Regions from separate parts of the Cellulosimicrobium sp. BMG9.23 genome, predicted to be linked through region 2. Evidence: riboswitches for the same ligand, from Rfam matches in the RefSeq annotation. Region 2 holds a riboswitch; each other region holds the start of a gene.

Region 1 (10,033 bases), on a different contig from region 2:
CACTGCCGCAGCCGGTCGACGTCGTCGTCCGAGAAGCGGAACCGGCGCCGCACCGGGACGCTCGCCGCGAGGTCGAGCACCTCCGACGCCGTGACCCGCCCGTCCGCGAGGCGCAGCAGCGTCTCGAGCAGCGCGAGGGCAGGGTTCGTCGTGCCCGCCCCCCGGTCGGCCAGGCTGACGCGCAGGCGCTGGCCCGGGTGCGCGTCGTCGCCGAGCTCCGGCACCGCGCCGAACGTCGCGGTGACCAGCGGGGCGAACGTCTCCACGTCCGGGCACAGCACGATGACGTCGCGCGCCTGCAGCGTGGGGTCGGCGGCGAAGAGCCCGACGAGCGTCTCCCGCAGGACCTCGACCTGCCGCGCCCGGCCGTGGCACGACAGCACCTGGACCGAGCGGTCGGCGGGGTCGAGGACGTGGGCGCCGTCGGGCGCGTCCGCGCGGAGAGCCGTCTGCAGGGCGCCGAGCAGGGTCGGCGGGGGACCGGGGGTCGCGTGGTGGGTCGCCTCGGCACCGGTCAGCCGGAGCTGCAGCTCGACGGCATCGCGCGCGGTGGACGCGAGCAGGGGGTGCCGGGCGAACGTCGGCACCTCGGCGCGCAGGGTCCCGCCGTCGTCGTGGCCAGCGACCTTCTCCCACAGCGCGGGGGAGGGATGGACGAGCCAGAGGTGGACCTCGCGGTGGGTGGCGAGGGCGCGCAGCACGCGCAGCTCGTCCTCCGGCAGCCGCGTGGGGCCGAACACGGACAGCCGCGGCGGCAGGTCGACCGCAGCCGGGTCGGCGCGGAGTGCGGCGACCGCGTCCTCGACCCGACGCGCCGGGTCGGACCCGGGCACGCGGGCGAGCAGGCGCCGCCACAGCTCGGGCTGCCACGCGAGGTCGTCAGGTACGTCCGCGGTCTGCCACGTCCGCATCCGGGGTACCGACGAGCCGTCCGGCGCCGACCACGCGAGCACGACGTCGGGTCGCTGCCGCGCGTAGTCGACGAGGAGGTCGGCCACGCGACGGGCGAGCGTGAGACGACGGCCCCTGCGGACCTCGTCGCCCGGCTCGCCCACGTAGCGCGCGAGGGGCGCGGCCCACGGCTCGCCGAGATGCGCGTCGAGCACCTCGAGCACGGACCAGGCGAGGCGCTCGGGCCGCCACGGGTCGTCGTCGGGCTCCACGCCGGTGAGGTCCGCGACGACCTGCTCGACGAGCCGCCGCGGACCGCGGAAGTCGACGTTCGCGCACACGCCCGAGCCGCCGTCGGGAGCACCGGCAGGCCCACCGGCCGGCACGCCCGACGACACTCCCAGGTGGTGGGACAGCCGCTGCGCGAGCCACCGCTCCACGCCGCGCGTCGGGACGGCGACGACGTCGGTCGCGAACGGGTCGTCCAACGGGTCGGCGAGGAGGCGCGCGAGCGGCTCGACGAGCGCGTCGGCACGCTCGGAGCGGTGCACGTGCAGCACGAAGGTGCCCCCATCGACTCTGTCCACGACCGGCCACGGTGGGCCGTCGCGCCGGCCGGACTGCCGGGCGCTACGAGGAGGCTACGAGGTGCGTCCGACACCGTCGAACCGCCGTCCACAGCGGGTGGCTCGGCACGTGCTGCCGCCGAGGTGCGAGTCGTGGCTCCAGGCCGCCGCAGACACGGTCCTGTCCCCCGTGAGAGCTACCCGGGCTGCTCGCCTGCGGGTGATTCGCTCGCGCCCGTGCCCTCCTAGCGTTGCTGCTGGTCGCCGATCCGGGCGGCCACACAGCGACGGAGGCCCTCATGAGCACGACGACAACGCCACCCCGACAGGACGCCACCGAGGCCCTGACCGCCCACGGCGGCGGCCCGGTGGCCCGCTTCTTCCGGTACCCGCTGACGTGGATGCTGATCGGCGTGGTCGGTGTCGGGATCGTCGCGGGCCTGACCGCGCAGCGCGAACCGCTCGCCGTCGTCCCCGTGCTGGGCGCGGTGCTCGCGGTCGTCGTCTACCGGGTGGTCATGCGGTTCGTCGCCGGCCGCCGGACGCCCGAGATCTCCGCCCGCCGCGCCGTGCCCGAGGCGCTGCTGGGCGCCGCGATCGGGCTGGGCTTCGTGGCGGTGTCCGCGGCCGTCGTCGCGGCTCTGGGCGGCTACACGTTCCGTGTCGCCGACGTCGACCTCCTCGCGGTGGTGGTTCCGGTGCTCACCGTCATGCTCGGCGTCGCGGTCACGGAGGAGCTCATGTTCCGCGGTCTCGGGCTGCAGGCCCTCGAGAAGCTGCTCGGCAGCTGGGTCGCGCTGGCGATCACGGCCCTGTTCTTCGGCCTGACGCATCTGTTCAACCCGGGCGCGACCCCGTGGAGCGCGCTGGCGATCGCGATCGAGGCCGGCGGCCTGCTCGGCGCCGCGTTCCTCTGGCGCCGCAACCTGTGGTTCGTCATCGGGCTGCACTTCGCCTGGAACACCACCGTCGCGCTGCTCGGCATCCCCGTCTCGGGCCACGCTGCACCAGGAGTGCTGGTCACGGACGTCTCCGGCCCTGCCCTGCTCACGGGCGGCGCGTTCGGCATCGAGGGATCGCTGGTCACCGTGACGGTCGGCGTGCTGCTCGCCGTCCCGATGCTCGTGCTCGCACGGCGCCGTGGGACGCTCGTCCCCGTGCGCAGCCGTCGCCCGTAGGCTCGGGCGGTGCCCGTCACCTCCGCCACCGGCCGGCCCTCGCGCCCGGGTCCGTCGTCCGGCCGGTGGGTCGCGAACCGGCAGGACGCCCGCGACGCCCTGCTGGCGGTGGCCCTCGCGGGGCTCGGGTTCGTCCCGACGCTGTCGGCGATCGGCGTCGAGCTCGGGGACCTGCCCGAGCGGCCGACGGACGCACTGGCCGTGACGCTGGTCCTCGCGCAGTGCCTGCCGCTCGCGCTCCGCCGCCGCAGCCCCGGGACCTGCCTCGCCGTCGTCGGCGCCGCGTTCGCCGTGGGCCAGGTCCTGTCGTACCCACCGACGTTCGCGAGCGTCGGCCTCTACGTCGCGCTGTACAGCGCCGGGGCCCACCTGGCGCGGTTCCGTCGGAGCATCGCCGGCCTGACGACCGTGGGCTACGTCGTCTTCGCGGCCACACTGTCCGGCCTCGGTTCGCCCAACCGGCTCCCGGCGTTCCTGGCGTTCTACCTCGTCCTGGTGGTGATCTGGATGGCAGGCACGGGGGTGCGCCGCTGGCGGGCCGAGGAGGTCGAACGTCGGCGTCTTGCCGCCGCCGTCGCGACGTCGGAAGAGCGCGCGCGGATCGCGAGGGAGCTGCACGACGTCGTGACGCACCACGTGACGGCGATGGTCGTGCAGGCCGACGCCGCGCAGTACCTCCTGCCCGCGACGCCGGACCGCGCGACCGAGGGACTCGTCGCGATCAGCGACACCGGACGACGCGCCCTGACGGAGCTCCGGTACCTGCTGGGTGTGCTCGAGGCGACGGGCGAGTCGACGCCCGCAGGGCGGGTGCCCGTCTTCGGCCGGGTGGGCGACCTCGTCGAGCAGGCCCGCCGGTCGGGCCAGCCGGTGGAGTGGAGCGAGGAGGGCGGACCGCGCGCCCTGCCCGACGCCGTCGAGCTCGCCGCCTACCGGGTGGTGCAGGAGGGGCTCACCAACGCGCTCAAGCACGCCCCCGGTCGGCCGACCACCGTCAGCCTTTGCCACGGCCCCGAGCACCTCGAGACCGAGGTGACCACCGGCGGCCCCGCCTCGTCGGCCGTCACGGCCGCCACGGCTGGCTCTCGGATGGCGGTGGGACCGCCCGCCGGCCGCGGCCTCGCCGGTCTGCGTGAACGTGTCCGCGTCCTCGACGGCGAGCTGGAAGCCGGCCCGACGCCCGACGGCGGGTTCCGCGTGCGGGCCCTGATCCCCACCGCCCCGACCAGGAGCAGCCCATGACCGTCCCGCCGACCGCTTCACGACCCCCGATCCGCGTCCTGGTGTGCGAGGACCAGGAGCTGGTGCGCGTCGGTTACGTCACCATCTTCTCGGCGCAGCCCGACATGGAGGTCGTCGGCGAGGCGGAGGACGGGCGCGCGGCCGTCGACGCCGCGCGGCGGCTGCACCCCGACGTCGTGGTCATGGACATCCGGATGCCCGTGCTGGACGGCATCGAGGCGACGCGGCAGATCGCGGGCCCGGACGCCGAGACGCCGGCCAAGGTGCTGATGGTCACCACCTTCAACGTCGACGAGTACGTCTACGAGGCGCTGCGCGCGGGGGCGAGCGGGTTCCTGCTCAAGGACGCTCCGCCCTCCGAGCTGGTCGACGGCATCCGGACGATCGCCCGGGGCGAGTCCCTGCTGGCGCCGTCCGTCACCCGCACCCTCATCGGCCGCTACGCCGAGCGGGTGCGGCCGACCGACACGTCCCGTCGCGCGAGGGACGAGGTCGTGCGCAGCCTGACCCCGCGCGAGCTGGAGGTGCTCGAGCAGCTCGCCGCCGGGCTGTCCAACGCGGAGATCGCGAGAGAGCTCGTCATCACGCCCGAGACGGTCAAGACGTACGTGTCCCGGATCCTGGCCAAGCTCGGCTTGCGCGACAGGGTGCAGGCGGTCGTGCTCGCCTACCGGGTCGGTCTGGTCTCGGTGACCGACGAGGCGTGACGTCCTGGGCGGTCGTCGGGTCGGCGCGCGACGAAGACCCACTCCCGGCCCGGCCGGTCCGGCGCGTCGCGCACGTCCTCGACGACGAACCCGCACGCGGCGAGCGACGCCTCGACCTCCTCGCCCGAGCGGAACCGCAGCGTCGAGTCGGAGTGGAGCACGCGCCCGTCGGGCAGGACGGTGGTGTCGTGGAACGACACGAGCGGGAGCGCGACGTCCGTCAGCGCGGTCCAGCTCTCGACGATCCCGATGCCCGGGACGTCGACCCGGACGAACGTCTCGTCGCGCACCCAGCCCTCCCAGGCCCGACGCGCGGGCACGCGGGTCTCGAGGACCACGTGTCCGCCCGGGGCGAGGGCCGCGCGCACGCCACGCAGCGTCGCCGTCCACGCGTCGTCGGTCAGGAACACCTGCGCGACGTTCGCGGTCATCGTGGCGAGGCCGACCTGCACGGGAGGGAGCGCGGTCGCGTCGCCGTGGAGCCAGCGCACACCCGCGGCCCCGGGCTTCGTCCGCGCGACCTCGAGCGACGCACCGGCAGGGTCCACGCCAACCACGTCGACCCCGCGCAGCGCGAGCCGGCACGCGAACGTGCCGGTCCCGCACCCCACGTCCAGCACGGACCTCGCGCCGAGCTCGTCGACGATCGCCACGTACGCGTCGAGGTCGGAGCGGTCAGGGTCGAGCGGGTCGTACAGCGCAGCGAGGGTCGGGTCGTCGAAGATCGCGTCGGGCACGCCCGCGACGCTAGGCGTGCGGCCCTCCGTCGTCCACGGCATTCTTCGCGCCGGCCACGCGCTCGGGTGGGGAGGTCAGGCGTGCAGCGCCTGCTCGACGTCCTCGATCACGTCGAGCGGGTCCTCGAGGCCCACGGACAGCCGGACCGTCGTCTCGGCGATCCCGACGACGGCGCGGCCCTCGGGCCCGAGCTTGCGGTGCGTCGTCGTGGCCGGGTGCGTGACCATGGACTTCGCGTCGCCCAGGTTGTTGGAGATGTCCACGACCTGCAGCGCGTCGAGGAACGTGAACGCGCGCTTCTTCAGGAGGTCGGGGTCAGTCTTCGGGTCGTCGGCACCCGCCACGTCGAGGTCGAACGTCACGACCGTCCCGCCACCGGTCTGCTGCGAGCGCGCGAGCTCGACCTGCGGGTGGGACTCGAGGAACGGGTAGCGCACGCGTGCGATCCCCGGCAGCTCCTCGAGCACGCGCGCGATCCGCTCGGCCCCGGCGTTCTGCGCCGCGACGCGCACCGGCATCGTCTCCAGACCCTTGAGCAGCACCCACGCGTTGAACGCCGAGAGCGTCGGGCCCGTGTTGCGGATGAACGTCTGCACCGGCCCGCCGATGTACTCCTCGGTGCCGAGGATCGCGCCGCCGAGCACGCGGCCCTGTCCGTCGATGTGCTTCGTCGCGGAGTACACGACGACGTCCGCGCCGAGCTTGAGCGGCTTCTGCATGAGCGGCGTGGCGAACACGTTGTCGAGCACGACGACCGCGCCCGCGGCGTGCGCGAGCTCGCTCACGCGCCGCGCGTCGACGATGTCCTGCATGGGGTTCGACGGCGTCTCGAAGAACACGACGTCCGCGGGCGTCGAGAGCGCCTCCTCCCACTGCGACAGCACGTGGCCGTCGACGTAGTCGGTCCGCACGCCCCACTTGGCGAAGATCTCGTCGAAGATCACGACGCTCGACCCGAACAGCGCGCGGGCCGCCACGATCCGCGACCCCGACTGCACGAGCGCCGCGAGCGACGTGAAGACGGCCGACATGCCGGACGCCGTCGCGTAGCACGCCTCCGCGCCCTCGATCAGTCGCAGCCGCTCCTCGAACGTGTGCACGGTCGGGTTGCCGTACCGGGAGTACACGAACCGGTCGAGCTCGCCCTTGAAGGCGGCCTCGGCGTCGGACGCGCGGTCGTACGTGTAGCCCTGCGTGAGGAACAGCGCCTCGGACGTCTCCTGGAACTCCGTGCGCGCGTTGCCGCCGCGCACGGCGAGCGTCGCGGGGCGGGCGCTCGCGGGCAGCGGCTTGCGGCCGGAGCCGCCCGGGACCTGCCCGACGCCGTCTCCCCCGCTCACCGACCGGCCTCGCCCTCGGCGTAGGTGGTGGTGGGCAGACCGCGGACCTTCCAGCCCTCGGCGTCGCGCACGCCGGAGAAGCCGGGCGCGCCCTCGAAGCCTTCGAGGATGTTGTACGACGGACCGAGGCCGGCCGCGGTCGCCGCCCGCGCCGCGCCGATCGAGCGCTGGCCGGAGCGGCACAGGAACACGACGGCGCGCTCGTCGCCCGGGGTGAGGCCGGCCTGGGTGAGCCGGTCCACGAACGCGGGGTTGGGCCCGAACGGCGTCACCCACTCGTCGAAGACGACCTCGCGGCCGAGGTCCGCGACGTCGGGCACGCCGACGGTGCGCCACTCACCCTCGGTGCGGACGTCCACGAGGACGGCACGCTCGTCGGCGGCGAGCAGGTCCCAGGCCTCCTGCGGCGTGATGTCGCCGGCGTAGCCGACGGCGGGTCGGGGGGTCAGGTCGCTCATGGTTCTCCTCCATCGATCGTGGCAGTAGCACCCTCGCCCGGTGCGCCGTGTGATGGCTGGCGCGACCGGGGGGTTGCTGCGGCGTCGACGTGCCACGTCACTCGGCCGCTCCGGATGGTTGCTCGGATCGTACGTCACGGTGCCCGGTCGCCGGAACGTGCGTCTCGCGTCGTGGGAAGGTCCGACGGCCAGGCCGCTGTCCCGCGATGCGAGACCCCCTGCCCACCGGTTGACACGATCGCGGGCCCTCCCACATCCTGGATGACAGGTCATGAGTGCCAGCGTGAAACCCCGGTTTGCTGGCCGGCAACCCTCCTCTCGCGGCGGGGTGCCCCGGGTGACGACCGGGCCGCACGCCGACCGGCGCGCGGCAAGCGCGGGGAGCACCTCCCCGACACGACCTCGGAGGACCGTGCCATGACTGCTCTCGCCGAACGCTCCTGTCCGACGGCGGACGCTGCCCTCTCGCTCGGTGACGTCGCCGCGCTGCCCGCCCTGCTCCCCGTCGTGGGCAGCGACACGCTCGTCCCGCTCGTCGACGGCCGCAGCGTCCCGTACGCGAACCTCGACGTGGCGGCGTCGGCGCCGGCGCTGCGCTCCGTGGCCGACCGGGTCACCGAGGTCCTGCCGCTGTACGCGAGCGTGCACCGCGGGGCGGGCTACCTCTCCCAGGTGTCGACGGCGCTCTACGAGGCCGCGCGTCGCACGATCGGGTCGTTCGTCGGCGCGCGCGAGGAGGACGTCACCGTCGTCACGCGCAACACGACCGACTCGCTCAACCTCCTCGCGGGCTGCGTCCAGGCGAACCCCGACGGGTCGCCCGGCCGGGTGCTCGTCCTCGACGTCGAGCACCACGCGAACCTCCTGCCCTGGCAGCGGGCGGGTGGTGCGACGGTCCTTGCCGGCGGCGTGAGCGTCGCGGAGACGCTGTCGGGCCTGCGCGCCGAGCTCGCGCGGTTCGACTACGCGCTCCTCGCGGTGACGGGCGCGTCGAACGTCACGGGCGAGTCGCTGCCCGTCGCGGACGTCGTGCGGATCGCGCACGACGCCGGGGCGCGGGTCGTGCTCGACGGCGCGCAGCTCGTCCCGCACCGCGGGTTCTCGCTGGCCGCGACCGGCGTCGACTACGTCGCCTTCTCGGGTCACAAGGCGTACGCGCCGTTCGGCGCGGGCGCGCTCGTCGGGCGCCGCGACTGGCTCGACGCGGGCACGCCGTACCTCGCGGGCGGCGGCGCGGTGCGTCAGGTGCGTGTCGACGCCACCGACTGGCAGCCGGCGCCGGCGCGTCACGAGGCCGGGTCGCCCAACGTCGTGGGCGCCGTCGCGCTCGCCGCCGCGTGCGACGCCCTCGGCGGTCTGGACGCCGCAGCCCTGCACGAGCACGAGGCGGCGCTGCGCGCGGCGCTCGTCGACGGGCTGTCCGCGATCGACGGCGTGCGGGTCGTGAGCGTGTGGCCGGACGCCGTCGACCCGGTGGGCGTCGTGACGTTCTCCGTGACGGGCCACGACCCGGGCCTCGTCGCGGCGTACCTGTCGGCGGAGCACGGCATCGGCGTCCGCGACGGCCGGTTCTGCGCGCACCCGCTGCTCGCGCGCCTCGGGTACGACGCCGGGGCCGTCCGCGCGTCGGTCGGCGTGGGGACGTCGGGCGCGGAGGTGGTGCGTCTCGTCGACGCGGTGCGCGCGTACGTCGAGGAGGGGCCGCAGGTCGGGTACGCCGTGGTCGACGGGTGCTGGACCGTCGTCGACGACCCACGCCCGGTGCCGTCCGGGTCCGGTCTGGACGGGCTGTTCGCGACCGCCGCGGCGGGCCTCCTCGCCGACGCCGCAGGGTGCGGCCCGGCCGACTGACCCGAGAGAGCGACCCCCGGCCGAGAGAGCGATCCCCAGTTGAGGGCGCGACGAGGGCCCCGCCGCACGGCGGAGCCCTCGTGATGTACGGCCGTGGTCGCGACGACCACGGTGACGGCTACTTGAACGCGTCGCGGACGTCGTCGCCCGCCTGCTTGACGTTGGCCTTGGACTGCTCGCCCTTGCCCTCCGCCTCGAGGCGCTCGTCGTCCTTCGCCTTGCCGGTGGCCTCCTTGATCTTGCCCTTGGCCTCTTCGCCGGCGTGCTCGATCTTGTCACCGAGTCCCATGGGGGTCTCCTCTCGTCGGTCCTTCCGACCGTAGGCACGGCCCTGCGCGCTCGCACGCGCTGGAGAGCTCGGTGCCGGACGGCGGCGTCCGTGGTGGGATGTCCCCGTGCAGCACGACACCCGGCTCGACGGCTTCGGCCTCCGCCTCGTCCCGCTGGCCGAGCACCACGCTCCCGCCCTCGGCGCGCTGGTCGACGACGGCATCTGGGCGGGCATGTCGAGCCCGACGCCGCGGGGCGACGAGGCCATGACCGCGTACGTACGCGACGCCGTCGCCGCGCCCGGCCGGCTCGCGTTCGCCGTCCTCGGGCCGGACCGTGCCACCGAGCCGCACGGGGGCGGCCTGCCCGACGACGCGTGGACGGTCCGGGGGAGCACCTCGCTCTACGAGTGGGTCCCGGCGCAGGGCCGGGTCGAGCTCGGCTCGACGTTCTACGCCCGGCAGTGGTGGGGCGGCGTGACCAATCCGGCGTGCAAGTACCTGCTGCTGCGGCACGCGTTCGACGAGCTCGGGGTGTCGCGCGTCGCGCTCCGCGCCGACGCGCGGAACTCGCGGTCGATCGGGGCGATCACCCGGCTCGGGGCGCAGCCGGAGGGCGTGCTCCGCAGCCACCGCGTCGCACCGGACGGCTCGCGCCAGGACACCGCGTACTTCTCGATCCTCGTCGCCGAGTGGCCGGCGGTGCGGGACGGTCTGCTCGCGCGGCTGCACCGGGCCTGACAGCCGGCTCACCGCCTCCGGCGCAGTCTGCCCCTGTCGACAGAACCTTGTG
Region 2 (10,033 bases):
ACCCGCGGTCGTCGAGCTCCTTGACGAGCGTGAGGTGCGGCAGCTCGGCGCGGTTCGTGGCCACGCACGTGACGTCGTCGCCGGGGCCGAGCGTCACGGTGGACCCCTCGACGGGCGTCGGCCCGCAGGTCCACCCCTCCGACACGTAGCCGCCGTACCCGCCCGACTCCGCGAGCGTGTACGTCCCCGGCGGCAGCGGGACGCTCGTGACCTCCGCGCTGCCCGCGGCACCCTGCGCCACCGTCTCTCCGGCCGCATCGGCGGCGCTGAGCGTCCACGCCGCCGGGTCCGCCGACCCGCCGGCGACGACCTTGACGAGCGTGAGCGTCGACTCGACGTAGGTGTTCGTCACCGTGCACACGACGTCCTCGTCCGCGCCGATCACGACGCTCGAACCCTCCTGCAACAGACCGCCCTCGCACACCCAGCCCTCGGACTCGTACCCCGGCGGTCCGCCCGTCTCGGCGAGCTGGTGCACGCCCTCGCCCACGTCCACCTGCGTCACCGCGACGCTGCCCGACGGTCCCGAGATCGTCCCGGGCTCGCCGTCGGCCTGGGGACCCGTCGCGGAGAGGGTCCAGTCCCCGGGGGCCGCCGGGCCGCCGTCGACCACCTTGACGAGCGTGAGGAGCGACGGCAGCGGGGTGTTCGTGATCGTGCACTCGACGTCGGCGCCCGCGCCGATCGTCACGACGTCGCCGGCCACCGGGGCGCCCGTGCACACCCACGGTCCGGCCTCGAAGCCGCTCCACCCGTCCTCGCTCAGGGTGTAGGCGCCGGCGGGGACGAAGACGTCCGTCACGGCGTCGGACCCGGACGGGCCGCTCACCGTCACCGAATCGTCGGGGTCGGGACCCCCGGTCGCGGTGAGCGTCCAGTGCTCGGGCTGGGCGAAGAGCTCGCCCTCGAGGAGCTTGGTGAGCGTGAGCGTCGCGCCGACCCACGTGTTCGTGGCCGTGCACACCACGTCCTCGCCGTCCTGGACCGTCACGGCGCCGCCGGACCCGTCACCCGACGCCGCGCCGGTGCAGGACCACGCGCCGTCGTACCCTGCGGGCCCGTCCTCGGTGAGCGTGTACGACCCCGGCTCCACCTCGACCGCCGTGACCGTCGGCTCGCCCGTCGCGCCCGTGAGCGTCGACGGACCCGTCGCCGTGAGGTCCCAGTCCGCGGCCGTCGCCGGCCCGCCGACGACCTCCTTGACGAGGGTCAGCGTCGGGACCGTGGGGGTCACCGGACCGACGTTCGTCACGGTGCACGTCACCGAGTCGGCGAGGTCGATCGTCACGGTCGACCCGTCGACCTCCGCGCCCTCGCACGCCCACCCGTCGTTGCGGTAGCCGTCCGGTCCGCCCTCCTCGGACAGCGTGTACTGCCCGATCCGGACCTCCTGGTTCGTCACCTCGTCGGAGCCGGACGGCCCGCCGATCGACGACGGACCCTGCGCGCGCAGGGTCCAGTCCTCGGGCGAGGCCGTGCCGCCGACGACGTCCTTGACGAGCGTCAGCGTGGGAGAGACGGCCTCGTTGTCGACCGTGCACGTGAGCGTGCCACCCGGGGGGACGACGACCTCGGGGGTCGGGTCGAGGATGTCGTCACCCCCGCAGTTCCAGCTGAAGAACCGGAATCCCGAGACGCCGCCGCTCTCCCAGATCCGGTAGGTCCCGGCAGGCACCTGGAGCGACTGCACGCCGTTGAGCCCGTCGCCCTCGATGAGCTCGCCCGTGGCGACGTTCTGCGCGTGCATCGTCCACAGCTCGCGCCGGCCTTCGGACGAGCCCGTGTCGCGGTTCTCGATGCGCTTGAAGAGGGAGAGGGTACCCGTGCCGGTCTGCGCCGCCGCCGTGAGCGCCGCGGGGATCGCGAGCACCAGGACGAGGGCGAGCGCGAGGAGCGCGGCACCGGCCGTGGCGAGGGGGTGGACGGCGCGGACCGCCGGGGACGAGCGATGGTGCACGGGTCGAGACCTCCGTCACAGGGAACGGCACGAACCTATCCCCCGCCCTGCGCGCCCGCCCGGCGACGAGCCGAGACGCGATCAGTCGATCAACCGCCCGTAGACGAACATGTCGCGACGCTCCCCGCCGACCCGCTGCCACCCCCGCAGCAGCCCTTCCCGGACGAAGCCGGCGCCCTCTGCGGCGCGCCACGAGCCCTCGTTCCACGGCTCGACGAAGAGGTCCGCGCGTTCGATGCCCGGCAGTCCCAGCGCCCAGTCCGCGGCAGCGCGCAGAGCCGCGCCCGCGTAGCCGCGACGTCGACGGCTCGCCGCCACCCAGTACCCGAGGCTGACGCGTCCGTGGTCGGCGTCGCGCAGGAGGACGGAGAGCTGCCCGACGGCGCGGTCGTCGTCGGCCGTCGCGACGACGAACGAGTAGCCGACCCCCTCGGCCAGCCGCCGGCGCTGCCGCGCGACGTACGCGTCCACGGCCGCGGCGTCCGGCGTGCGCGGGACCGTGGTCACGAGCGGGATCAGCGGGTCCTGCGACGCCTCGACCACGACGTGCGCGTCCTCGGGGCGCCAGGCGCGGAGCCGGACGGGTGGCGCGTCGAGGGTCGGGGTCCGGTCGTCGTCCACGGCGGTGTCGTCGTCCACGGCGGCATCATCGCGCATCCGTGCGCGAGGCATCTCATCAGACGAGCGCACTCGACCGCATGGCGGATACCGCTTAGGATCGGGTGAACCATCCAGAGCGGTCGAGAGTCCTGGCTCGACGACACCGCAGCAACCCGCCGACGGAAGCCTCCCGAGGACAAAGGTGCTAACGCCAGGGTCGATGGAGTGACTATGGTCAACGAGGCATCTTTCGCGCACCGTCCGGGCAGCCCGTGCCCGACGGCGAGCGCTCCCGTCCGCACGTCGACACACCCGGGCGCGCAGCACCCGGGCGAGGTCGCGCCGTGAGCGTCGCGGACGCCGTCCGGCGCGCCCACGCCGAGACGGCGAGGCCCACGGTCTCGTTCGAGCTCATGCCGCCTCGCCGCCCGGACGCCGCGCCGAAGTTCTGGGAGACCGCGCGGCGGCTCGTCGCGACGCAGCCGGACTTCCTCTCCGTGACGTACGGCGCGGCGGGCAACGACCGGCAGACCTCGCTCGACGTCATCGGCCGGCTCCTGCAGGGCACGCCCGTGCACGCGATCGCGCACCTCACGTGCGTGGGTGCGTCGCGCGAGCACGTGCAGGACGTCATCACCGACTTCCTCGACGCGGGCGTCCGCAGCTTCCTCGCGCTGCGCGGCGACCCGCCCACGGACCAGCCGGACTGGCGTCCCGCGCCCGACGGCGTGGGGTCGAGCATCGAGCTCGTCGCGCTCCTGCGCGAGGTCGAGGCCTCGCGCTGCGCGGCGAACCCGTCGCTCGCGCTCCGCAGCGCGGCCCGACCGCTGACGATCGCCGTCGCGACGTTCGTGGACGGGAACCGGGCCGCCGGCACCACGCGGTCGCAGGAGGTGCAGCGCCTCCTGCAGAAGCAGCAGGCAGGCGCGAGCTTCGCGATCACGCAGCTGTTCTACGACGCGTCGTCGTACACCGACTTCGTCGCGGAGGCCCGCGCGGCCGGCGTGACGATCCCCATCCTCGCCGGGCTGCTGCCCACGACGGAGCCACGCAGGCTCCGTCGCGTCGAGGAGCTCACGGGTGTCCCCGCCCCCCAGCACCTGCTGGACGCGCTCGACGCCCTGCCCGATCCCGAGGCGCAGCACGCCTACGGGACCGCGTACTCGTCCGACCTCGCGCAGCGCGTCCTCGACGCCGGTGCGCCGGGCCTGCACGTGTACACGTTCAACAAGTACCGCGCCGCTCTTGACCTGCTCGAGGGTGTTCACCTCGGCGGCGGCACGTCCGGGACCGACGGCAGCACCTCGAACGGCGCCGTCGACCCGAACGTCCCGGACCTGGCCAGCGGGCCGTGGGTCACCGGCACCTCCCTGCCCACGACGGGCGTCGCCGCACGTGGCGGACCCGTCTGACCGGTCCTCAGGACCAGCAAGAGGTTTCGATCATGGCCACTTCCGTACCCTCCCCTACCCACCTTCCGGTCGCGTTCCCCGCGGGCACCGTCCTCGGCTATCCCCGCATCGGGCGTCGGCGTGAGCTCAAGAAGGCCGTCGAGGCGTTCTGGGCCGGGCGCACGAGCGCCGACGAGCTCGAGGCCACGGCCCGCGAGCTGCGCCTCGCCACCGTCCGCCGGCTCGTCGAGCTCGGCCTCGGCGCCGACGACGCATCCGTCCCCGGCTCGTTCTCCTACTACGACCAGGTGCTCGACGTCGTCGCGACGCTCGGTGCCGTGCCGTCCCGGTTCGCCGGGCTCACCGACGCCGACGGCCGGCTCGACCTCCCGGGGTACTTCACCGTGGCCCGCGGCGCCGGCGAGGACGCGCCGCTCGAGATGACCAAGTGGTTCGACACGAACTACCACTACCTCGTGCCCGAGATCGGCCCGGACACCCCGATCCGGTTCGTCGACGACCGCTTGGTGCGCGAGTTCGTCGAGGCCAAGGAGGCCGGGGTCGTGACCCGGCCGGTCGTCGTCGGGCCGGTCACGTTCCTCGCGCTGTCCAAGGCGGCCGACGACGCCCCCCACGGGTACTCGCCGCTCGACCGCCTGGACGACGTCGTCGCCGCCTACGCCGGCCTGCTGCGCGCGCTCGCCGCGGCGGGCGCGCCGTGGGTCCAGCTCGACGAGCCGGTCCTCGTCACGGACAACGTCGACGTGCCGTTCGCCGAGCTCGCCGCGGCCGTCGAGTCCGCGTACCGCACGCTGGCGACGGAGCTGGTCGTGACGTCGACCGGCACGGTGCCGAACCCCGGGTTGCACGGCGATCAGGCCGCTCAGGGCGCCACAACCCCGGGTTCGGCGAACGACGTGCGGCCCGCGATCCTCGTCGCGGCACCGTTCGGCGGGCTGCAGGCCGCGTCGGCGGGGTCCCACGGCGCAGTGCGCGACGGGCTCGCCCTCCTCGCGGGCACGGACGTCGACGCGATCGCGATCGATCTCGTCAAGGGCGAGGTCCCCGTGGGCTCCGCACCGGACGGGACGATTCCCGGGCTCTCGACGAAGACGCTCGTCGCAGGCGTGATCGACGGGCACAACGTGTGGCGGGCAGACCTCGCGGCGAAGCTGGACCTGGTCGACGCCGCGGGTCACCTCGGCGCGGGCGCTCTCGCCGTCGGGACGTCGACGTCGCTCCTCCACGTGCCGCACGACGTCGAGGACGAGGTGTTCCGCTCGGCGGAGGAGGCACCGGGCGCGGCGTCGGGCACGACGCTCGACCCGCGCCTGCGCGAGTGGCTCGCGTTCGCGGACCAGAAGGTCGGCGAGGTCGCGACGCTCGCGCGTGCCCTCACCGAGGGCCGCGAGGCGGTGGCCGACGCCCTCGCCGCGTCGAGCGCGGCCGTCGCGTCCCGGGCCGAGGCGAGCGGCGTCGTCGTCCCCGCGGTGCGCGAGCGCGCCGCCGCGCTGACCGATGCGGACTTCGCCCGTGGCCCGTACGCGGAGCGTGCGGCCGCGCAGCAGGAGCGCCTCGACCTGCCGCCCCTGCCGACGACGACCATCGGGTCCTTCCCGCAGACCCCGGAGATCCGCCGCGCCCGCGCGCTGTGGACCAAGGGCGAGCTGTCGGACGCCGACTACACGGCGGCGATGCGCGAGGAGATCGCGCGCGTCGTCGGGCTGCAGGAGGAGCTGGGCCTCGACGTGCTCGTGCACGGCGAGCCCGAGCGCAACGACATGGTCCAGTACTTCGCGGAGCACCTCGACGGGTTCGCCGTCACCGCGAACGGCTGGGTGCAGTCGTACGGGTCCCGCTGCGTGCGGCCGCCGCTGCTGTGGGGCGACGTGCAGCGTCCCGCACCGATCACGGTCGAGTGGTCCGCGTACACCGCGTCGCTCACCGAGAAGCCGGTCAAGGGCATGCTCACGGGTCCGGTGACGATCCTCGCGTGGTCGTTCGTGCGCGACGACCAGCCGCTCGGCGACACCGCGAACCAGGTGGGCCTCGCGCTGCGCGACGAGATCGCGGACCTCGAGGCCGCGGGCGTCGGGATCGTGCAGGTCGACGAGCCCGCGCTGCGCGAGCTCCTCCCCCTGCGGCGCGCGGACCAGCCGGCGTACCTCGACTGGTCGGTGCGGTCCTTCCGCCTCGCGACGTCGGGCGTGGAGGCGGCGACGCAGATCCACACGCACCTGTGCTACTCGGAGTTCGGCGAGGTCATCGGCGCGATCGACGGCCTCGACGCCGACGTCACGTCGGTCGAGGCGGCGCGCTCGCGCATGGAGATCGTGCCCGAGCTCGCCGAGGCCGGGTACCACCGCGGCATCGGGCCGGGCGTCTACGACATCCACAGCCCGCGCGTCCCGTCGACCGACGAGGTCACGGAGCTGCTCGAGCTCGCGGTGAAGGCGATCGACCCGAAGGTCGTGTGGGTCAACCCCGACTGCGGCCTCAAGACGCGCCGCTACGAGGAGACGGTCCCGTCGCTCGAGCACCTCGTCGAGGCGGCGAAGGCAGTCCGGGCGACGCTCGCAGAGTCCGCGAAGTAGCACCTCGCTCGCGAGAGAGAACCGCAGGTCGCGAGATAGAGCCCCCGGGCTTCTACCTCGCGACCTGCGGTTCTACGTCGGCGAGGGCTGCGCGTCAGCGCTCGGTGTTGCCCGTGAACGTCATCGGCCACATGAACGCGATGGTGCACGCGGCGATGCCGCCCACGAACAGCCAGACGCCGTAGGTGGCCTCGACCGACATGCCCGCGCCCATGAGGACGATGCCGCCCACGAACAGGACGAGCGAGACGACGAAGCGCGCGAACGCGCCCGCGTGGCCCGGGATGTCGCGGCCCTCGGTGCCGGTCGGGAGAGGGCTGCGGGCCGCCTGCTCGCTGCTCGTGGTCATGTCGGTGACTCCTTCTGAGATCTCGTGGAGGCCGGGGCTCGTTCACCGCCCTCCAGACAGCACTCCACCGTACCGGGATCGGCGTCGTTCCACGGTAGGCCGGTCGTCCTCGCCAGGCACGCGCTGACGTCGCTGTCGCGGTCGGCGTCGCTAGGCTCCCGGGCATGACGACGACGATCGGCCGCACCGTCCTCCTGTGCCGGGACCTCGACGCGAGCGCCGCGTTCTGGGCCGGCGGATTCGGCTTCGGGACGCTGTTCCGGGGCGAGACCGAGGGCTTCCCCCTGCTCCACGTCGGCCCGGGCCGCGTCGACGAGCCCGGCCTGTGGCTCGTCCCCCTGCCCGACGGCGCGTCCCCGCTCGTGCGCTTCGGCCTCCCGAACCTCGTGCTGTACGTCGACGACCTCGACGCGACGCTCACGCAGCTCGCGTCGATCGGGGTCGAGCCCACCGTCGGGCCTGACGGCGACGACGAGACGGGCGACCGGTTCGCGCACGTCGAGGACCCGGACGGTCACCGGGTCGTCGTCGTGCAGCTCGGCAGCGTGGCGGCCGGCTGACGGTTCCCACGGCCCAGCCCGCCGAACGAGGTCGTGCGGCACGCCGCCCGCCGAACCAGGGTCGTGCGGCACGCCGCCCGCCGAACCCGGGGTTGTGCGGACCCCGCCCGCCGAACCCGGGGTTGTGCGGCAGCGGCGGCCGTTCGTAGCCGACAACCCGGGGTTCGACAGGGAAGTGGGTGGACTCGCCGCGATCGCTGGGGCACCATGGTTGGGTCGGTCAACCATCTGAGACCGACCTCGCGGACCGCGATCGGTCCGCGCCGGAACGGCACACGGACGAGGAGACAGCGGATGCACGGCGTCACCGCAGGCTGCGAGGTGGCCGCGTCGGCCTGCTCGGGCCGTGCGTCGACCCGCACGTCGCCGGCCCGCTCCTGAGCTTTCCTGCTCCCGCGGCCGGGCCCGACGTCGGGCCCTCCCCTGCCCACGCCGCCGCCACGGTGACCCGTGTCGCCCTGGCCCGGACCGCCGCCGTCGTGCACCGCGCACTCCCGTGCCCGGCCGCGCCGACCCGGCCGGCGGCTCCCGACCGCACCGGAAGCCTGAACCATGAACCCCCTGACCGAGAAGCAGATCCGCACGTCCTTCGTCAACGCCTCGAAGCGCGAGGCCGCACAGGCGACGCTCCCCGACCTCGACACCCTCGACTGGGAGCGTCTCGACTACCTCGGGTGGCGTGACCGCAAGGCGCCGCTCGCGTCGTACGCCGTCGTCCCGCTCGACGGTGAGCCCGTCGGCATCATGCTGCGCTCGTCCGACGCGAAGACGGGCGGCCCGCGCAAGCGCGCCGTGTGCGCGTGGTGCGAGGACGTCGTCGTCACCGAGGACGTCAGCCTCTACGTCGCGCGCCGCACCGGTGCCGCGGGCCGCCGCGGCAACACCGTCGGCACGCTCATCTGCACCGAGTTCCTCTGCTCGGCGAACGTCCGCCGTACCCCGACCCGGACCGAGATGGGCGACGACCAGGAGATGCGCGACCTCTTCATCGAGCTTCGCATCCAGGGCCTGCGCGAGCGCTCGGCCCGCTTCGTCACCGAGGTCCTCCGCGACGTCTGACCGCCACGAGGGAGAACCCCGGGCGCCCCGACCAGGGGTTCTCCCTCCGCGGACCAAGGCTCTACCTCGACCGACCAAAGCTCTACCTCGACCGACCGGGGTACTAACTCGGCGACGACCGGGGAGGTGACGCCGCCCCGGGAGCTGACGGCTCCGCGGGGGTGGGGCGGGTCGTGGCGGGTCTGGCGGGAGCCCGCGAGGAACGAGCGGGCGGATGGTAGACCCGCCCCGCCCCCGCGGAGTCGTCGGCGGACGCAACCCCGGAGTCGTCGCCGGACGCAGCCCCTGAGCCGCCGCCGAACGCAGCCCCTGAGCCGCCGGACGAACCCGACCGCCCAGGCCACCAGTTCCAGCGCCCCAGCAGCGTCATCGTCGCGGGCAGGAGCAGCCCCCGCACCACGGTCACGTCCAGCACGACGGCGATCGCCATCCCGACGCCGATCTCCTTCATCGCGACGACGTCACCGATCGCGAACCCGAGGAACACGATGGTGATCGCGACGGCGGCGGTCGTCACGACGGGTCCGGTCGCGGTGATCCCGCGCAGGACGGCGCGGTCGTTCGCGACGCGCGGGTCCTCGGCGGGGTCGCGGCGTCGCCACTCCTCGGTGATGCGCGCGAGGAGGAAGACCTCGTAGTCCATCGACAGGCCGAAGACGAGCAGGCACAGCAGCAGCGGTGTCGTGACGTCGAGCGCGCCCCAGGAGTCGAACCCGAGCACGCCCTCGCCCCAGCCCCACCCGAAGATCGCCGTGAGCGCGCCGAGCGTCGCCGCGATGGTCAGGCCGTTGAGCAGCAGCGCCTTGACCGGCACGACGACCGAGCGCGTGAGCGCGAGCAGCAGCAGGAACGTCGCGAGGACGACGACGCCGAGCGCGAGCGGGAGCCGCTGCACGAGCTGCGCCTGCGTGTCGACGACGTCGGCCGCGGGCCCGGCCACCTGCACGGCGAGGCTCTGCGCACCACCGACCCCGAAACGGGCGTCCCGCAGCTCGCGCACGTCGCGCACGATCTGCTGGCCCTCGGCACCGGTCGCGTCACCGGCCGGGGTGAGCTCCGCGACGGTGACGTCGGGGTCGACGGCGTCGAGGTCCAGCCCGGCGTCGACGACGCCGGGCAGTGCGGCGGCCTCGTCGAGGAAGTCGGGCACCCGCGGGTCGTCGACCGGCGCGTCGAGGATCACGGTGACCGGCGCGACGCCGAGGTCGGAGAAGTCCGTGGTGAGCGCCTCGTGCGCGCGGCGCTCTTCGGCGTCGGCGGGCAGCGACCGCACCTCCGAGCTGCCGAGCGTGAGGGAGCCGAGCGGCGCGGCGAGCGCGAGCAGCCCGGCGGTCGCGCCGAGGGTCACGAGCACCGTGTGCCGCTGCGCGAAGCCCGCGAGGCGGCCCAGCAGCCCCGCCGGGCCCGACGTCAGGTGCTCGCCCACGGCGGTCCGGTCGCCCGCGGCGGTTCCCGCGCGGCGGCCCCACGGCCGGGACCACGTGCGGACCCCGGGCGCGGGGACGTGCCGGTGCCACGTCGCC
Region 3 (10,033 bases), on a different contig from region 2:
CACGTCCGGCGGGACGACGGCGACCCCGGACGCCGGCGCGGACGCCACCCACGCGGACCACGGCGTCGCGGGCCTGCCGCCGCTGGCGGTGCACACCGACCACTGACCCGTCCCACCACGAGCCGTTCCACCGATCGGCGCCCGGTCCCGTCCGGGTGCACCGCACCGATGACGAAGGAGTTGGAGAGTGCTATCCAGACGTGCAACGTCCCCCACCACGAGAGGGCGCTCCCGACCGGGAGCGCTCCGCTCGGTCGCCGTGGGTCTGACGAGCGTCGCGCTCGTCGCGAGCGCGGCCGTGATCCCTGCGTCCGCCCAGTCCGGCCTGACCACAGGCACCACCCCGACGGCGGCCCAGCCCGCCGCCGTGAAGACGGCGACCGCCGCCGAGCCCGTCCGGGTCCTCGTGTTCCACGGCGCCCCGGACGCCCAGGACGACCCCGTCGTCGAGGCGACGCAAGCCCTCTCGCAGCTCGGAGCCGCGAACGGGTTCGCCGTCGAGGCGTCGTCCGACCCGGCGGTCTTCACCGAGGCCGCGCTGAGCGACTACCGCGGCGTCGTCATGCTGTCCGCGGAGGGCATCGAGCTGAGCGCCGCCCAGGAAGCGGCGCTCCAGGCCTACGTGAACGGCGGCGGAGGCTTCCTCGGCGTCCGTGACGCGGCGCGCGCCCAGGAGGCGTCGCAGTGGTTCACGGGCCTCGTCGGCGCCCGGATCGCCGGCGCGCAGCCGGACGCCGCGGACGTCGCCGAGGTCTCCGCGACCGCGGAGAACCCGCCGAACGAGGACGCACCGAACCTCGTCGACGGCGACCCCGGCACCAAGTGGCTCGCGTTCGCACCCACCGCGACCATCACGATGCGGCTCGAGGAGCCGCTCGAGCTCGCGCAGTACACGCTCATCTCGGCCAACGACTCCGCAGGCCGCGACCCGCAGAGCTGGACGCTGCAGGGCTCGACGGACGGCGAGACGTGGGTCGACGTCGACGAGCGCAGCGGCGAGGACTTCCCGCAGCGCTTCCAGCCGCGCGACTTCGAGGTCGAGAGCGACGCCGCGTACGAGTGGTACCGGCTCGACATCACGCAGAACGCGGGCGAGGGCCTCACGCAGCTCGCCGAGATCTCGCTGTTCGACGACGAGGCGGTGAACCAGCCGGAGCCCGAGCTGCCGGTCGAGACGCGCACCGTCGACCTCGTCGACCGTCAGCACCCCGCGACGGCGGAGCTGCCGCTCACGTGGGAGCGCGACGACAAGTGGCTCGACTGGGCCGACAGCCCGACCGGCCAGGTGCACACCGTCGCGCAGGTCGAGCCGGGCCCCGACGCCGGGCCGACGACGAACCCGTTCCACCCCGTGTCCTGGTGCCGTGACTACGACGGCGGCCGTTCGTTCTACACCGGCATGGGCGGCACGCCCGAGAGCTGGGCGGACGAGTCCTTCCGCACGCACCTGCTCGGCGCGCTGCAGTGGACGACCGGTGTCGTGCGTGGCGACTGCCAGGCGACCATCGCGTCCAACTACACGGCCGAGCGTCTGTCCGAGGTGAACACGCCCGGCACGCTGGACCAGAACGGCGAGCAGCACGGCCTGACGGTCGCGCCCGACGGCACGGTCTTCTACATCGGTCGTGGCGCGTGCGCGACCGGCCCGATCGTCCCGTGGAGCGACCCGAACGTGGGCCTCGGCTGCGGCACGATCCACCAGTGGGACCCGGAGTCGGGTGAGGCGAAGCTGCTCACGACGCTCGACGTCATGGGCAACCGCGGCAGCGGCGACGAGCTCGTGAAGAACGAGGAGGGCCTGCTCGGCATCGTGCCCGACCCGGACTTCGCGAACAACCACTACCTGTACGTGTACTGGATGCCGCACGAGAACATCGACCGTGAGCGTCGCGTCGGCTACCGCACGGTCTCGCGGTTCACGTACGACCCGGCGACGCCGACGATCGACCAGAGCACGCGCGTCGACCTGCTCGAGTGGGAGACGCAGATCCACAGCTGCTGCCACGCGGGCGGCGGCATGGCGTTCGACGACGAGGGCAACCTCTACATCGGCTCGGGCGACAACAACTCGTCCGGCGGCTCGAACGGGTACTCCGGCAACAACTGGACGCAGGAGTACGCGGGCATCAGCTTCCAGGACGCCCGCCGCACCTCGGGCAACACGAACGACCTCAACGGCAAGATCCTGCGGATCCACCCGGAGCCCGACGGCACGTACACGATCCCGGAGGACAACCTGTTCCCGGTGGGCGAGTACCCCGCGGACAAGACGCGCCCCGAGATCTACGTCATGGGCGTGCGCAACATCTCGCGCCTGCAGATCGACCCCGACACCGACTGGCTGACCGCCGCCTGGGTCGGGCCGGACGCCGGCAGCCCGAACCCAGAGCTCGGCCCGGCCAAGTACGAGACCGCGACGATCATCACGTCCGCGGGCAACCAGGGCTGGCCGTACTGCATGGGCAACAAGCAGCCGTACCGTGACCGGAGCAACGAGGACGCGAGCGTCCTCACCGGCTGGTACGACTGCGACAACCCGAAGAACACGTCGCCGCGCAACACCGGCCTCGTGGACCTCCCGCCCGTGCGGAACAACATGATCTGGTACTCGCCCTCGGGCGGCGGGCCGGTCTTCCCGGACCGCGGCAACGGCATCCCGACGTACGAGGACGAGGACGCGACCTACACCATCCCGTGGCTGCGGGGTGGCGGCCAGGCCGTCATGTCCGGTCCCACCTTCCGGCAGTCGCAGGTCGACCCGGAGTCCGACGTCGCGTGGCCGTCGTACTGGGAGGGCAAGTGGTTCATCGGCGACCAGTCGAACTCGAACAACCGCGTCGCGGTGACGGTCGACCCGGAGACCGTGGACGAGGCCGGTGCTCCTGTCTTCATGGAGGACCTGCGCCAGATCATCCCGGGCGGTCGCGGTGACGGGCTGCTGCAGAGCTGGATGGACGCGAAGTTCGGTCCGGACGGCGCGCTGTACATGGTCGACTACGCGGGCGGCTTCTTCAGCCTCGACCCGAACCAGAAGCTCATGCGGATCACGTACCAGGGCGGGGCTCCGACCCCGGCTCCGGCCGCGTCCGCGGCGAGCATCCAGGGCGACCCGCTCACGGTCTCCTTCACCGGCGCCCGCTCCGGCGGCGTGTCCTACCAGTGGGACTTCGGCGACGGCGCGACGTCGACCAAGGCGAACCCGACGCACACCTACCCCCGGGTGGGCGAGTACGAGGCGACGCTGACGGTCACCTACGCCGACGGGAGCACGGAGACGGTCACGGCCGACGCCAGCACCACGTGCACCCTGCCGGACGACCGCGCGACGGTCTTCTTCGGCGAGGTCGACTCGGGAGTCGAGAACCTCGACCTCGGCGGCTGCACGATGAACGACCTGTTCCAGGACGAGAAGGAGTGGGACACCCACCAGAAGTTCCTGCGCCACGTGCGGGCCGTCGCGAAGAGCCTCTTCGACGACAGCCGCATCACGGGCTCGGAGCGCAACGCGCTGGTGAACGCGGCCGCACGGTCGCAGATCGGCGTCGAGCCGGGCGGGTACCGGACGATCTTCGACGGCACCCAGGACTCGCTGTTCGACTGGAAGCAGGCGCCCGGCGGCAGGTTCGTGCTGCAGCCCGACGGGTCGCTCCGCTCGCAGGGCGGGCTCGGCATGCTCTGGTACGCGGGCGAGGAGCTCGGGGACTTCTCCGTGAAGCTCCTGTACCGCGACATCTCGCAGGGCAGCACCTTCGCGAACAGCGGCGTCTTCACCCGGTTCCCGAACCCCGACGCACCCGGCGACGCCGAGTGCGCCGAGGGCCAGTCCCCGGCGTGGGTCGCGATCTCGTGCGGTCACGAGATCCAGATCTACGACGGTCCGACGGGCGAGCCGCAGAAGACGGGCTCGGTCTACAACTTCGACCCGCTCGGCCTCGACACCCCGGGGCTGAAGCCGAAGGGCGAGTGGAACGAGTACGAGATCCGGGTGGTCGGCCAGCAGTACACGATCATCCGCAACGGCGAGGTCATCAACGAGTTCGAGAACTCGCCGGGCCAGGAGTCGTCGCGCGCGGGCGACCCGCCGACGGACCTGCGCCAGTTCGAGCGCGGGTTCATCGGGCTCCAGAACCACGGGAACGCGGACCTCATCGAGTTCCGTGACATCCGGGTGGCCGACCTGTAGCACCCGGCCGGGCCGGCGGGGCGACCCCCGCCGGCCCGGCACCGCGCCGCCCGCGCGGCGCAAGGGCTTTCCCGGGGTGCCGCCCCGGGGTTCTTCCGTACGACCGACCTGAACGATCTGCACATCGACGAGGAGTGCACCCCCATGGAACGACACAGCGCGAGAGCGCGCGGCGGACAGCGGCTGGTAGCCGCCGTGGTCGCCGGCCTCACGGCGGCGACGGTCATCTCCGTCGCCCCCGCGACGGCAAGCCCCCTACCCACGACGACCGCGCCGTCGGCCGTGGCACCCGCGGCCACGCCCGCGGCGCCCGACGCCCAGGTCGCGGCCGAGCAGGTGCTCACCTGGACGGCCGGCAACAGCGTCGACGACTACCTGACCTTCCCCGCCACGGCGACGGCCGGCCCGGCGACGATCGTGTTCGAGAACTCGATCGCGACCGGGAACACGTTCGGCATGAGCCACACGCTCACGTTCGACACGTCGACCCCCGGCTACAACCACGACGTGACGCTCGACATCCTCGCGAGCCCGTTCGACGCGAAGGGCGGTCTGCACGAGGCCGAGGTCGTGTTCACGGAGGGCACGTACCGCTACTTCTGCGCGATCCCGGGCCACGGCCAGATGTGGGGCGAGCTCGTCGTCACCGGTGACGGGGGCGGCGACGACACCACCGCGCCGTCGGTCACCGCCACGGTGACGGGTGAGCAGGACGGCGACGGCGCGTACGTCGGCGGCGCCACGGTCACGCTCGCCGCGACCGACGACGGTTCCGGCGTCGCGGGCGTCGAGTACGACCTCGACGGCGCGGGCTGGCAGGCGTACGACGAGCCGTTCGTCGTCGACGCGGTCGGGGCGCACACGCTCCAGTTCCGCGCGACGGACACGGCGGGCAACACGTCCGAGCCCCAGACGGCGGAGTTCACCGTCGTCGAGGGCGACGTCCAGGAGGACACGACGGCCCCGGTCGTCGAGCCGATGGTCATGGGCGAGCAGGACGAGAACGGCGCGTACGTCGGCTCGGCCGGCTACATGCTCCACGCGACCGACGAGACCGGCGGCTCCGGCGTCGCGTCGATCGAGTACGCGGTCGACGGCACGTGGCTGCCGTACACGACGACCGTCCAGTTCACCGAGCCCGGTGACTACGCGGTGCAGTACCGCGCGACGGACGAGGCGGGCAACGTCTCGGAGGTCGGCACGTCGACGTTCACCGTCGTCGCGGACGGCGGCGGTGACGACACGACGGCCCCGACCGTGGCTGCCGAGGTCACGGGCGAGCTCGACGACAACGGCGCGTTCGTCGGGTCGGCGACCGCGACGCTCACCGCGACCGACGACGCGTCCGGCGTCGAGACCGTCGAGTACGACCTCGACGGCGCGGGCTGGGTCGAGTACACCGAGCCGGTCGTCGTCGACGAGCCCGGCGAGCACACGCTCGTCTACCGGGCGACCGACGTCGCGGGCAACGTCTCCGAGGAGACGGTCACCGAGTTCACCGTCGTCGCCGACGGCGGCGAGGACACCACCGCTCCCACGGTGGCGACCGAGCTCAGCGGCACGCAGGACGAGGACGGCGCCTACGTGGGCTCCGCATCCGTCATGGTCACCGCGACCGACGACGGCTCCGGCGTCGCGTCCGTCGAGTACGACCTCGACGGCGCGGGCTGGACCCCGTATACCGAGGCCGTCGTCGTCGACGAGCCCGGTCAGCACACGCTCGCCTACCGCGCGACCGACGAGGCGGGCAACGTCTCCGAGGCCGGCACCGTGACCTTCGCGGTCGTGGCGGGCGACGGGAGCGACACGGTGGCGCCCGAGGTCGACCACCGCGTCTACGGCCAGCAGAACGATGCCGGCGAGTACGTCGGTCCCGCGTTCGTCCGACTGCGCGGGACCGACGCCGGCTCCGGCGTCGCGTCGATCGAGTACCAGGTCGACGGCGGCGAGTGGATGCCGTACTCGAAGCAGATCTCGCTGCGCACCCCGGGTGAGCACACGATCACGTACCGCGCGACGGACGTCGCCGGCAACGTGTCGGCACCGCAGAGCGTCGTCGTCGACGTCGAGGGCGAGGACCCGGACCCCGGCGGTCCGGAGGTCACCGCGGGCATCGGCGGCAGCCGCAACCGCGACGGCGCGTTCGTCGGTCGCGCGACCGTGACGCTCACGGCCGTCGACGAGGAGTCGGGCGTCGACCGCACCGAGTTCCAGGTCGACGGCGGCACGTGGCAGCGCTACGCCGCACCGTTCGTCGTCGCGGCGGACGGCGAGCACGTCGTGCGCTACCGGGCGGTCAACGGCGCCGGCGAGACGTCGCAGACGGGCGAGGTGACGTTCACCGTCGTCCAGCTGCTGCGCGACCGCTGCCAGGGCTCGGACGTGCGGCCGACCGTCATCATCGACGGCAACGACAGCACGGTCGGCAACTTCGACGACGGCGAGGGCTGCACCGTCAACGACCACATCGCCGAGGACGGCGAGTACCCGACGCACCGCGAGTTCGTCCGCCACGTGCGCGAGGTGACGGCCGAGCTCGTGGACGCCGGAGTGCTCATCGGCGCCGAGCGGCAGTTGATCATCGCTGCGGCAGAGCTGTCGAACATCGGTCGCTGAGGCGCTGACGCGACACAGCACGGAACAGCGGGCCGCGCTCCCTCGGGGGCGCGGCCCGCTGCTGTGCCTGCCGCAGCGCCCAGGCCGGGGGCCGTCCGCCGAGCACGGGCTTGGCCACCGTTCTGCGGCACATTCGGTGGGTAGCCCCGTGATCGGCGGTGACTGATCGCGTGCTCGGCGGAAGAGGTGGCACCGAGTTGCGGCGTGTCGGTGGCGTCCGGTAGACATCTCCCCAGGTCCAGAGCGACCGGCGATACGCCCTCCGCGTGCCGGTCCGGCAACCGCGCCCCTCGCGCACGGTGCCCCAGGAGGAAGACCGGCCCTGGCCGACCGGCCGCGGGAAGAGCGAGGTCGTCGTCCCTCTCGGTCGCACCGCCGTGCGTCCGACCCGACGACGGCCCTGGACGAAGGGCCTCACCGATGTCCGTCACCACCACCCACTGGGTCCGCACCGACGACGCGTGCCGCGTCCTCCTCAGCGCCGACGCGCGGCTCCTGTGCCCCGTCCACACCGGCGTCCCCCGCCCGACGCCGTCCCGCGAGTGCGGCGTGCGTGGCGGGCTGACCCTGTGCCGCGTCTGCCTGCGGGGGCGCTCGTACTTCCGCGGCACGTTCCGGGTGCAGCGCTCGGTGTGCGACGAGTGCCTCGCCGTCGACGGCAGCATCACCTCGGCGCTGGGGGTGCCGTCCCTCGCTCCGCGCCACCAGGACGACCCCGGGAACACCCGCATGGGCGCCTACGTCACGCTCGTCTTCCCCGAGCGTTGGCGCCTTGCCCGTGCCTCGGGGCTTCCCGTCCTGCGGCTCGACCCGAACGCGCCCTACTGGGGGCAGCGGACCGTGCAGGACGGCGTCATCGAGGACGCGATGTTCTCGCGCCCCGAGCGCGTCTTCACCTGGCACGACGACTGGGTCGCGCACGGCACCTTCGACGACGCCGCCCGCCGCGAGGCCTACCTCGCGTGGGCCCGCGCGGTCCACCCGGCGAGCGCCGTCGCGACGGCGGTCGCGGGTGAAATCCGATGACCGCGGCGACGATCGTGCCCGGCGCGCGTGACGTCGACAGCCACGTGCGGTACGAACGGGTCATGCCGCGCGCGTACCCGTCCGACCCGACGTTCCCCGACGACGGCGGGGCCGAGCGTGCCGTGTGGGAGGCGCTCGTCGACCAGCTGCCCGACGACGTGGTCGTCGTCCACGGGCTGCACCTCCAGGAGGACGAGCACGAGTACGAGATCGACGTGCTCGTCGTCTGGCCCGGAGTCGGGATCGCGGCGATCGAGGTGAAGGGCGGGTACGTCGACCGGGTCGACGGCGCCTGGTACCAGGGCAGCGGCGAGCGGCGGCATCGCATCGAGCCACTGCGGCAGGTGCAGGGCGCGCGGCACGCGCTGCAGGCACTCCTGCGTCGCCGGGGTCTCTGGGCGGGGGAGGCGCGCACGGCGCACCTCGTGGCACTGCCGCACCGGTACGTGCCGGCCGACTGGGCCGCGCTCGACCTGCCACGCGACATGCTCGTCGACCGGGGCGACCTCGAGCGGCCTTACGGCGTGGCGGAGCGCGTCAAGCACGCGATCGAGCGCCACGGCCTGGGCCACGCGCCGCTCGCGGCCGACGACGTCCCGGACCTCGTCGAGTCGCTCGTCGGGGGCTTCCCCAGCCAGGCGGAGCACCTCACGCTCGCGGCGCAGCACGAGACGCGGCTCGAGCAGATGACGCGCGACCAGTCGCGCACACTGGACGCGCTCTCCGGCGTGCGGCGCATGCGCGTCGTGGGCGGTGCCGGGTCGGGGAAGACGTGGCTCGCCCTCGAGCAGGCGCGGCGTCGGGCGCGAGCCGGGGAGCGCGTCGCGCTCCTGTGCTACTCGCGCGGGCTCGGGCGGTACTTCGAGCGCATCGTGGAGCAGTGGCCGGCGCGGGACCGGCCCGCCTACGTCGGCCTGTTCCACGACCTGCCGCTCGAGTGGGGCGCGGAGCCCGGAGCCGACGACGACCCGGACTACTGGGAGCGGCGGCTGCCGCTGGCGCTCGGCGAGCTCGCGGACGGGCGTGGCCCGGGCGAGCTGTTCGACGCGGTCGTGGTCGACGAGGCGCAGGACTTCGGCGACCTGTGGTGGCCGTCGCTGCTGCGCTGCCTGCGCGACCAGGACGCCGGCGGGTTGCACGTCTTCATGGACGATGCGCAGCGCGTCTTCCCCCGCGAGGGTCGCGTGCCGCTCGAGCTCGTGCCCGTGACGCTGCACGAGAACCTGCGCTCGACGAAGCAGATCGCCCAGGTGTTCGGCGCGCTCTCTCCCGAACGCATCACGCCGCGCGGGATGGAGGGGCCGCCCGTCCGGGTCGTCGACGTGCCCGCGACCGACGCGATCGGCGCCGCCGACGATGCCGTGGAGGCCCTGCTCGACGAGGGCTGGGGAATCGGACAGCTCGCGCTGCTCGCGACGGGGCGTCGGCACCCGCAGCAGGTGAACGAGGTCCAGGCCGGCGGGCACGCGGCGTACTGGGACGCGTTCTTCGCCGAGGACGAGGTGTTCTACGGGCACGTCCTTGGGTTCAAGGGCCTCGAGCGGCCCGTCGTCGTGCTCGCGGTGAACGGCGTGCGGGACGAGTCGAGGGCGCGCGAGATGCTCTACACCGGGCTCTCGCGCGCGCGATCGTTGCTCGTCGTCGTAGGCGACCGGTCCTGGATCGAGCGCGTCGGCGGCGAGGCGGTACGTCGGCGGCTCGAGCGGGCGGACGAGTGGGCCCTCGGCTGACCCGGTTGACGCGACTCAGCTGACGGTGGACATCCGCTGCACGACCGACTGGAGCCCGCGCAGGTCCGAGTCGATCTCTGCCAGCGTGGACGTCGGCGGGAGCCGGTACCGGGCGCCGAACATGCACTCGCCGTGCTTGACCGCCTGACGCATGCCGAACCCTTTCCCGAGCCACCGCGGCGCGCCTCGTTCCACGACCTCGGCCTTCCAGCGTGCCTTGTCGCCCGGATCGGGTAGGCCCGGAGCTGTCGTGCGCCACGGCCGCCCGTCGGCAGGCCGCCCCAGCTCGTCGAGGACGGTGGCGCGGAACAGCCGTACGAGGAGGGACCAGTCGAAACGCTCCGACGTCCGGACGTCCTCCTGCCACAGTCCCAACCACACGGTCGGACCCTCGAGCCGATCCCGATACGGCCGTGCCGGGTCTGGACGCCAGCCCTGGGCGGTCAGGGACTCCTCGACTTCGAAGCCGACGACGTAA

Evidence for each region. A riboswitch is a leader RNA that binds a small molecule or an ion and turns the genes downstream of it on or off. The one in region 2 is predicted to bind S-adenosylmethionine.
Region 1: it holds a riboswitch for S-adenosylmethionine, as region 2 does, so the genes downstream of both, AC4H2G_RS02935 (rhodanese-like domain-containing protein) here and AC4H2G_RS05665 (methylenetetrahydrofolate reductase) in region 2, are expected to answer to the same signal.
Region 3: it holds a riboswitch for S-adenosylmethionine, as region 2 does, so the genes downstream of both, AC4H2G_RS10640 (hypothetical protein) here and AC4H2G_RS05665 (methylenetetrahydrofolate reductase) in region 2, are expected to answer to the same signal.

What each region holds. Positions count from the first base shown of each region.
Region 1 is NZ_JBZGBZ010000002.1:185,475-195,507, reverse strand. Features, by position in the region: gene recC (exodeoxyribonuclease V subunit gamma) at 1-1,478, opposite strand, end outside; gene AC4H2G_RS02960 (CPBP family intramembrane glutamic endopeptidase) at 1,757-2,635, shown strand; gene AC4H2G_RS02955 (sensor histidine kinase) at 2,645-3,877, shown strand; gene AC4H2G_RS02950 (response regulator) at 3,874-4,584, shown strand; gene AC4H2G_RS02945 (class I SAM-dependent methyltransferase) at 4,545-5,321, opposite strand; gene AC4H2G_RS02940 (O-succinylhomoserine sulfhydrylase) at 5,397-6,662, opposite strand; gene AC4H2G_RS02935 (rhodanese-like domain-containing protein) at 6,659-7,120, opposite strand; SAM riboswitch class I at 7,127-7,241, opposite strand; SAM riboswitch class IV at 7,388-7,503, shown strand; gene AC4H2G_RS02930 (aminotransferase class V-fold PLP-dependent enzyme) at 7,538-8,971, shown strand; gene AC4H2G_RS02925 (CsbD family protein) at 9,090-9,260, opposite strand; gene AC4H2G_RS02920 (GNAT family N-acetyltransferase) at 9,367-9,981, shown strand.
Region 2 is NZ_JBZGBZ010000003.1:272,850-282,882, reverse strand. Features, by position in the region: gene AC4H2G_RS05675 (prealbumin-like fold domain-containing protein) at 1-1,957, opposite strand, end outside; gene AC4H2G_RS05670 (GNAT family N-acetyltransferase) at 2,039-2,596, opposite strand; SAM riboswitch class I at 2,682-2,784, shown strand; gene AC4H2G_RS05665 (methylenetetrahydrofolate reductase) at 2,902-3,969, shown strand; gene metE (5-methyltetrahydropteroyltriglutamate--homocysteine S-methyltransferase) at 4,002-6,542, shown strand; gene AC4H2G_RS05655 (hypothetical protein) at 6,637-6,891, opposite strand; gene AC4H2G_RS05650 (VOC family protein) at 7,056-7,451, shown strand; gene AC4H2G_RS05645 (FBP domain-containing protein) at 8,004-8,510, shown strand; gene AC4H2G_RS05640 (MMPL family transporter) at 8,614-10,033, opposite strand, start outside.
Region 3 is NZ_JBZGBZ010000005.1:415,103-425,135, reverse strand. Features, by position in the region: gene AC4H2G_RS10655 (multicopper oxidase domain-containing protein) at 1-106, shown strand, start outside; gene AC4H2G_RS10650 (ThuA domain-containing protein) at 260-4,183, shown strand; gene AC4H2G_RS10645 (OmpL47-type beta-barrel domain-containing protein) at 4,328-6,799, shown strand; SAM riboswitch class IV at 7,035-7,151, shown strand; gene AC4H2G_RS10640 (hypothetical protein) at 7,220-7,825, shown strand; gene AC4H2G_RS10635 (nuclease-related domain-containing DEAD/DEAH box helicase) at 7,822-9,555, shown strand; gene AC4H2G_RS10630 (PDDEXK-like family protein) at 9,571-10,033, opposite strand, start outside.